DNA from 2 places in the Streptomyces albiaxialis genome. Region 1 is predicted to be linked to the other one. Evidence: riboswitches for the same ligand, from Rfam matches in the RefSeq annotation. Region 1 holds a riboswitch; the other holds the start of a gene.
The links. A riboswitch is a leader RNA that binds a small molecule or an ion and turns the genes downstream of it on or off. The one in region 1 is predicted to bind glycine.

Region 1 (4,360 bases):
TACGGCACGGGGGAGGGGTGCAGCCCCGCCGCGACGAGGCCCGCGAAGTGCGCCATGTCGACCATGAGCAGCGCGCCGACCTCGTCGGCGACCTTGCGGAACGCGGCGAAGTCGAGCTGGCGCGGGTACGCCGACCAGCCCGCGATGATCATCTGCGGGCGGTGCTCCCTGGCCAGCTCCGCGACCTGGTCCATGTCGACCTGGCCGGTCTCGGCGTCGACCTGGTAGGCGACGACGTTGTAGAGCTTGCCGGAGAAGTTGATCTTCATGCCGTGGGTGAGGTGCCCGCCGTGGGCCAGGTCCAGGCCCATGATCGTGTCGCCCGGCTTCAGCAGCGCGAACATCGCCGCCGCGTTGGCCTGGGCGCCCGAGTGCGGCTGGACGTTCGCGGCCTCGGCGCCGAACAGCTCCTTGATCCGGTCGCGGGCGAGCCGCTCGACGACGTCGACGTACTCGCAGCCGCCGTAGTAGCGGCGGCCGGGGTAGCCCTCGGCGTACTTGTTGGTGAGGACCGAGCCCTGGGCCTCCATGGCGGCGACCGCGGCGAAGTTCTCCGACGCGATCATTTCGAGGGTGGACTGCTGGCGGTGGAGCTCGGAGTCGACGGCGGCGGCGACGTCCGGGTCCACCTCGTGGAGGGAGCTGTTCAGAAGCGACATGGAACCATCCCGGAAAGGCGAGAGCGGGCAGGCGGCGGGTCGTGAGCGGGGCGCGCGGACCCCGGCTCGTGAGCGGGGCCCGGGGGCCCCGGCTCGTGAGTACCCCGGCGGACCTCAGTCACCCGAGGCGAACGCGGTGTACTCGTCGGCGGAGAGCAGGTCGTCCGGCACCTCGGAGACCTTGATCTTGAACAGCCATCCGCCCTCGAAGGGTTCGGAGTTCACCAGCGCCGGGTCGTCCACCACGTCCTGGTTGATCTCGGTGACCTCGCCCGACGCCGGGGAGTAGAGGTCGCTGACGGACTTGGTCGACTCCAGCTCGCCGCAGGTCTCGCCCGCGTCGACGGTGTCACCGACAGCCGGGAGCTGGACGAACACGACATCGCCGAGGGCGCCGGCGGCGTGCGCCGTGATGCCGACCGTCGCGACGCCGTCCGCGGCGTCGGTCAGCCACTCGTGCTCCTTGCTGTAGCGAAGCTGCTGGGGGTTGCTCATGGGGTGATTCTCCTGGATGTGTCGCGTTCGGCGAAAACGGGTCTTGGCTGGTGGGACGGAGGTCACGCTCTTGACAGAGCCGTGCCCCGCGTCTCCCTAACGCTTCCGTGAGTAGAAGGGGAGCGCCACGACCTCGTACGGCTCGTGGCTGCCCCGGATGTCGACGGCGACCCCCGGCGTGCCGGGCGCGGCGTGCGCCGCGTCCACGTACGCCATCGCGATCGGCTTGCCGAGCGTGGGGGAGGGGGCGCCCGAGGTGACCTCGCCGATCACCGAACCGTCGGCCGTGCTCACCACCGGATACCCGGCGCGCGGCACGCGGCGTCCCTCCGCGACGAGGCCGACCAGCTTGCGCGGCGGCGCCGTCTCGGCCCTGCGCGCGGCCTCCTCCAGGGGCGCGCGCCCCACGAAGCGGCCGTCGTTCGTGGTCTTCTCGAACTTCACGGTCCTGCCCAGGCCCGCGTCGAACGGTGTCAGCTCCGTCGACAGCTCGTGCCCGTACAGCGGCATGCCCGCCTCCAGGCGCAGCGTGTCCCGGCAGCTCAGCCCGCAGGGCACCAGCCCGACGCCCTCGCCCGCCTTCGTCAGCGCCTCCCACACGGCCACCGCGTCCTCCGGCGCGACGAACAGCTCGAAGCCGTCCTCGCCCGTGTATCCCGTACGGGCGATGAGCGCGCTCTTCCCCGCGACGGTGCCGGGCAGGCCCGCGTAGTACTTGAGGCCGTCGAGGTCCGCGTCGGTGAGGGACTTGAGGATGCCGGAGGCCTCCGGGCCCTGGACCGCGAGCAGCGCGTAGGCGTCGCGGTCGTCCGTCACGACGGCCTGGAAGTCCGGGTCGCGGGGGACGCGCGCGACCAGCGCGTCCAGCACGACCTGCGCGTTCGCCGCGTTGGCGACGACGAGGAAGCGCTCCGCCGCGGTGCGGTAGACGATCAGGTCGTCGAGGATGCCGCCGTCCTCGTCGCAGATCATCGTGTAGCGGGCGCGGCCGACCTTGAGGGCGCCGAGATTGCCGATGAGCGCGTAGTCCAGGAAGTCCCCGGCCCGGGCGCCGGTGATGGTGATCTCGCCCATGTGGGAGAGGTCGAACAGCCCGGCGCGGGTACGGACGGCGAGGTGCTCCTCGCGCTCGCTCCCGTACCGCAGCGGCATGTCCCAGCCCGCGAAGTCCGTCATCGTGGCGCCGAGCGCGCGATGCGTGGCGTCGAGGGCTGTCTTACGGGGGATATGGGGCTCAGTCATCTTCAGGCTCCAGGCTTGTGACGCGGATGTCCTCCCCATCTGTCATCGGAACCTGAGAGGTTCGCCGGAAGCGCTGGCTGCCCGGCTTGCACCTTGGGTGGAGCCGCACCGCCGGATGGCGGAGGGCTCGCTTTTCAGATCTGCCTCACCCTGCGCGGTATCGGGGCCTGAGAGATTCAAGGGAGGATCTTGCTCCTTCGGCGCCCCGGCGACCCGGTCTGCGACCGGCTTCCGAGGACTCTCCCGCGCGGGCTCGAACGGCCTGTATGGAGTTGGCCCGCACATCATTGCACGGGGGATAGCCCCCCGGAAGACGCAGCATCGCACGGGGCCGCCGCGCCCGACTGCCCCTGTTGGGCGGGCAATCACCTTGAATCGCATTACCTTTTCTTGACACTCTCTGAGGAGCGGCGGCGGAGCTGCCGCCTCCGGGAGGGGTGATCTGTGGGCAGCCTGCGCGACCTGCGGGGGACGGCGGCCGGAGGCGTTCTGCGCTATCCGGACGGCGATGTGGTGGTGGTCTCCGGGCTCCCCGGCAGCGGCAAGTCGACGCTGATCCGGCGGACGGTGCCCGTACGCGGCGGGGCGTACGGGGTGATCAGCGTCGACTCCCAGGACACCCGCGAGCGCTGGGAGCGGGCCCTGCCGTCCTGGCTGCCGTACGGGGCGTACCGCCCGCTGGCGCGGATCGCGCACTACGCGGGCCTGCGGCGGGCCCTGGCCTCCGGCGCCGGCGTGGTGGTGCACGACTGCGGGACGCAGAGCTGGGTGCGGCGCTGGCTGGCCGCCGACGCGCGGCGGCGCGGCCGCGCCCTGCACCTGCTGCTGCTCGACGTCCCGCCCGAGACGGCGCTCGCCGGGCAGGCGGCGCGCGGCCGGGGCGTGTCCGGGTACGCGTTCCGCCGTCACCTGCGTGCCGTGCGCAGGCTCACCGCCGACGCGGAGGAGGACAGGCTGCCGCGCGGCACGGACACCGCCGTCCTGCTGGACCGGGCCGCGGCCGAGGCGCTGAGCGGGATGGTCTTCGCCCCGGTCCCCGAGGGGCTGCGCACGCGCACGGTCCCGTCCCCGGGACGAGGGGACGGGACCGTGCGCGGGGACAGCGGGGGCCGCGTCAGCGCGGCCCCCGGTGTCAGCGACCCTCTGCCGGGGTGACCGGCGAGGCGGGGGCCGCCGGGTTCGCGGGCGCGGCGGGCTGCGCGGGGGTCTGCGGGTTCTGCTGACCCTGCGGGGCCTGGGGGACCTGCGGGTTCTGGGGCTGCTGGCCCGTCTGCGGGGTCTGGGGGTTCTGCGGGGCCTGCGGCTGCGTGGCGTCCTGCGGCTTCTGCGGGTTCTGCGGCTTCTGCGCGTTCTGGGGCTTCTGCGGCTTCTTCGCCTCCTGGGGCTTCTTGGCCTCCTGGGGCTTCTTCGCCTCCTGCGGCTTCTTCGCGGCCTGCGGGGTCTTCGGGACCTTGGCGAGACCCTTGAGGTCGGCGGCCGGGAGCTTGCTGTTGGCGTTCGCCGCGGCGATCACGTTCACCGTGCTGAGCAGCGTCTTCTCCGCGGCGGCGCGGGTCTTGCGCGCGTCACCGGCGGCCGACGCCTTCAGCAGCTCGGCGGAGCTGGCCTGGAGCTGGGCCGCGGCCTTCGTGGTCAGCTCGGCGGCGGGCAGCGGGCGGGCCTTGGCGGCCTTCGGCGCGATCGACGTGCGCAGCTCGCGGAGCGCCTTGGCGATGCGGTGGGCGTGCTGCTGGGCACGGAACGGGGCGAGCTTGCCGTCCTTCGCCTGCGAGACGTCGCTGAGCACCCGGCCGACGGCGTCGCTCACGGCGGCCGTGTCCTGGAGCGTCTCGGCCTGCTGCGCGAGCTGCTGCTGCTTCGGGGCGACGGGCGCGGGCTTCGGCTCGGCCTTGTGGGCGGGGCCGTGGTCGGCGGTGGCGACGCCCGCGAGACCGAGGGCGAGCGAGCCCGCGAGCGCGGTGACG
Region 2 (4,360 bases), on a different contig from region 1:
GGCCCGTGGTCGCCGAGCGCGACGCGAAGTCGGTCTCGGTCGAGGACACCTACGACGTGGACCTCACGGACCGTACGCGCGTCCAGATGGAGGTCGCGCGGCTCGCGGAGCGCTGCGTGGAGCGGCTGCGCGGCGCCGGGCGCTCGGGCCGGACCGTGGTGATCAAGGTGAGGAGTTACGACTTCTCGACGCTGACCCGTTCGGAGACCCTGCGCGGTCCCACGGACGACCCGGCGGTGGTCAAGGAGGCCGCAGCGCGGCTCATCGACCTCGTGGACACCACGGCCGGTGTGCGGCTGCTGGGGGTGGGCGTGAGCGGCCTGGCCGACTTCACCCAGGAGGACCTCTTCGCGCAGGCCCGTGCCGCGCAGGAGGAGGCGGAGGAGACAGCGGGGGCGGATGACGCGGAGAGGGCAGACCGGCTGGGGGACGGTGACGGGGCCGGCGCCCGGGCCGGGACCGGGGCCGGGGGAGGCGCGCAGGTCAGGCCCGCGCCGCCCGTCGCGCCGGAGAGCGCGGAGCTGCCCGAGGACAGACGCTGGACGCCGGGAAAGGACGTGCGGCACGCCGTGCACGGGCGCGGGTGGGTGCAGGGCAGCGGGGTCGGGAAGGTCACGGTCCGCTTCGAGGAGCCGGACACGCCGCCGGGGCGGGTGCGGACGTTTTCCGTGGACGATCCGGAGCTGGAGGCCGTGGAGCCGCGGATGCTGGACGCGGCCGTCGCCGAGGTGCTGGCGGGGAGCGGAGCCCCTCAGCCCTCGGAGCCGGCTATCCGGCCGAAGTCGCGGTCGGGGGCCGGAGCGGGGCCGCCCTCGGCGGCGGGGAGGTCCAGCCCGTAGTGGTGGTAGAGCTGGAGCTCCTGTTCGGGGGAGAGGTGGCGCCCGACGCCGAAGTCGGGGGCCTCCTTGATCAGCGCGCGGGCGAAGGGCACGTTCAGCCCGTCGTCGGAGAGCCTGCTGGGCTCCAGCGGCACGAAGGCGTCCCTGCTGAACAGGCCGGTGCGCACGGCGGCCCACTCGGGCTCGCCCGTGGCGTCGTCGAGGTACACCTCGTCCACGGTGCCGATCTTGGTTCCGTCGCGGTCGAACGCCTTGCGGCCGATCAGGTTCCGGGGATCGATATCGGTCTGCACAGGGTCCCTCCCTCAGGTCGAGCCTGGTTCACCGGAATTCCACGTACACGTATGTCTACACCTACAACGAAACGGTACTTTTCGGCGGTTGGCCACTTGAGTGCGGGCCTGGTCCCCCGGAGAGGGTGCGCTGATAGGCTCGCAAGTGGCTGTCGACCCCGTGCGGGAGAGTCCTCCGGTGAGGTTGCCGGAGGCGCCGAAGGAGCAACTCCTCCCCGGAATCTCTCAGGCTCACGTACCGCGCGGACGAGGTCACTCTGGAAAGCAGGGCGGGCCCCGGACCAGCACCGAAGCCCCTCCTCACCGACGGTGAAAGCCGGACTGCCGCAGTGCGGGGCCGCCCGGTGAAACTCTCAGGTTGCGATGACAGAGGGGGAGGCCGTCCGGGCACCCGTGCCAGGTGCCCTCGAAGGTCCCAGAGACCAGGAGGCCCCCGCAGATGACTTCCCACCGCATTCCGCTCACCGCTCTGGAGAGCGCGGCTCCCTTCGAGAACCGCCATATCGGCCCCGACAGCGCCGCCCAGGCCAAGATGCTCGCCCAGGTCGGGTACGGCTCGCTGGACGAGCTGACCGAGGCGGCCGTGCCGGACGTGATCAAGAGCACCGAGGCGCTCGCGCTGCCCGACGCGCGGAGCGAGGCCGAGGTGCTGGCCGAGCTGCGCGGCCTGGCCGCCCGTAACCAGGTGCTGCAGTCCATGATCGGCCTGGGCTACTACGGCACGTTCACGCCGCCCGTGATCCTGCGGAACGTGATGGAGAACCCCGCCTGGTACACCGCGTACACCCCATACCAGCCGGAGATCTCACAGGGCCGCCTGGAGGCGCTGCTCAACTTCCAGACGGTCGTCGCCGACCTGACCGGACTGCCGACCTCCGGTGCCTCGCTGCTGGACGAGTCCACCGCCGCCGCCGAGGCCATGGCGCTGTCGCGGCGCGTGGGCAAGGTCAAGGACGGCGTCTTCCTCGTCGACGCCGACTGCCTGCCGCAGACCGTCGCCGTGCTGCGTACGCGCGCGGAGCCGACCGGCGTCGAGATCGTCGTCGCCGACCTGGGCGCGGGCATCCCCGAGGAGATCGCCGAGCGCGGCGTCTTCGGCGTCCTCCTCCAGTACCCGGGCGCGTCCGGCGCCGTGCGCGACCACCGCGCCGTCATCGAGCGGGCGCACGAGCTGGGTGCCGTCGTCACCGTCGCCGCCGACCTGCTCGCGCTGACCCTGCTGACCTCGCCCGGCGAGCTGGGCGCCGACATCGCCGTCGGCTCCAGCCAGCGCTTCGGCGTCCCGATGGGATTCGGCGGGCCCCACGCGGGCTACATGGCGGTGCGCGAGACGTTCGCGCGCAGCCTGCCCGGGCGGCTCGTCGGCGTGTCCGTGGACGCCGACGGCGACCAGGCGTACCGCCTCGCGCTCCAGACCCGTGAGCAGCACATCCGCCGCGAGAAGGCCACCAGCAACATCTGCACCGCGCAGGTGCTGCTCGCCGTGATGGCGGGGATGTACGCGGCGTACCACGGCCCGGACGGCCTCGCCGCCATCGCCCGCCGTACGCACCGGTACGCGGCGCTGCTCGCCGCCGGGCTGCGCGCGGGCGGCGTGGAGGTCGTCCACGAGGCGTTCTTCGACACGGTCACCGTCCGTGTCCCCGGCAGGGCCGCGGAGGCCGTCGAGCGCGCCCGCGAGGCCGGGGTCAACCTGCGATCGGTGGACGCCGACCACGTGGGCATCGCCTGCGACGAGACGACGAGCCGCGCGCACCTGGCCACCGTCTGGGCCGCCTTCGGCGTCGGCGGGGCCGCCGACCTCGACGTCGACGCGCTCGACGCGGAGACCGAGGACGCGCTGCCCGAGGACCTGCTGCGTACGGACGAGTATCTGACGCACCCGGTCTTCCACGAGCACCGCTCCGAGACGGCCATGCTGCGCTACCTGCGCCGTCTCTCCGACCGGGACTACGCGCTGGACCGCGGCATGATCCCGCTCGGCTCCTGCACGATGAAGCTCAACGCGACCACCGAGATGGAGGCCGTGACCTGGCCCGAGTTCGGCGGCATGCACCCCTTCGCGCCCGCCGATCAGGCCGAGGGCTATCTGACGCTGATCCGCGAGCTGGAGGACCGCCTCGCCGAGGTCACCGGCTACGACAAGGTGTCCCTCCAGCCCAACGCGGGCTCGCAGGGCGAGCTGGCCGGTCTGCTGGCCGTTCGCGCGTACCACCGGGCGAACGGGGACACGCAGCGCGACATCTGCCTCATCCCCTCCTCCGCGCACGGGACGAACGCGGCGAGTGCGGTGATGGCCGGGATGAAGGTCGTCGTCGTCAAGACCAGCGAGAACGGCGACGTGGACGTCGAGGACCTGCGCGCCAAGATCGAGAAGCACGGCGACAAGCTCTCGGTCCTCATGGTCACCTACCCCTCCACGCACGGGGTGTTCGAGGAGCACATCACCGACATCTGCGGCGCCGTGCACGACGCGGGCGGCCAGGTCTACGTGGACGGGGCGAACCTCAACGCGCTGCTGGGGCTCGCCCGCCCCGGCAAGTTCGGCGCCGACGTCTCGCACCTGAACCTGCACAAGACCTTCTGCATCCCGCACGGCGGCGGCGGTCCGGGCGTCGGCCCGATCGGCGTCCGCGCGCACCTGGCGCCGTACCTGCCCAACCACCCGCTCCAGCCCGCCGCCGGGCCCGAGACGGGCATCGGCCCGGTCTCCGGCGCGCCCTGGGGCTCGGCCGGAATCCTGCCGATCTCGTGGGCGTACGTCCGGCTGATGGGCGCGGAAGGGCTGCGCCGGGCCACGCAGGTCGCGGTGCTCAGCGCGAACTACATCGCCAAGCGCCTGGAGCCGCACTACCCCGTGCTCTACACCGGGCCGAACGGGCTGGTGGCGCACGAGTGCATCATCGACGTGCGCCCGCTGACCAAGGCCACGGGCGTGACCATCGACGACGTCGCCAAGCGCCTGATCGACTACGGGTTCCACGCCCCGACCATGTCCTTCCCCGTGGCGGGCACGCTGATGACGGAGCCCACCGAGAGCGAGGACCTGGCGGAGCTCGACCGGTTCTGCGAGGCGATGATCGCGATCCGCGCGGAGGTCGACCGGGTCGGCTCGGGGGAGTGGGGCGCGGAGGACAACCCGCTGCGCAACGCGCCGCACACCGCCGCCCTGCTCGGCCGCGACTGGGACCACGCGTACAGCCGCGAGGAGGCCGTCTTCCCGGCCGG

Region 2: linked by a shared signal. The riboswitch ahead of gcvP (aminomethyl-transferring glycine dehydrogenase) and the one ahead of gcvT (glycine cleavage system aminomethyltransferase GcvT) in region 1 are both predicted to bind glycine.

The regions. Positions count from the first base shown of each region.
Region 1 covers NZ_BAAAPE010000022.1:176,321-180,680, reverse strand. Annotated here, with positions in the region: gene glyA (serine hydroxymethyltransferase) at 1-659, opposite strand, end outside; gene gcvH (glycine cleavage system protein GcvH) at 774-1,154, opposite strand; gene gcvT (glycine cleavage system aminomethyltransferase GcvT) at 1,251-2,396, opposite strand; glycine riboswitch at 2,542-2,652, opposite strand; gene ABD343_RS35720 (AAA family ATPase) at 2,841-3,551, shown strand; gene ABD343_RS35715 (hypothetical protein) at 3,529-4,360, opposite strand, start outside.
Region 2 covers NZ_BAAAPE010000002.1:652,371-656,730, reverse strand. Annotated here, with positions in the region: gene ABD343_RS08030 (DNA polymerase IV) at 1-839, shown strand, start outside; gene ABD343_RS08025 (PRC-barrel domain-containing protein) at 752-1,132, opposite strand; glycine riboswitch at 1,286-1,383, shown strand; gene gcvP (aminomethyl-transferring glycine dehydrogenase) at 1,572-4,360, shown strand, end outside.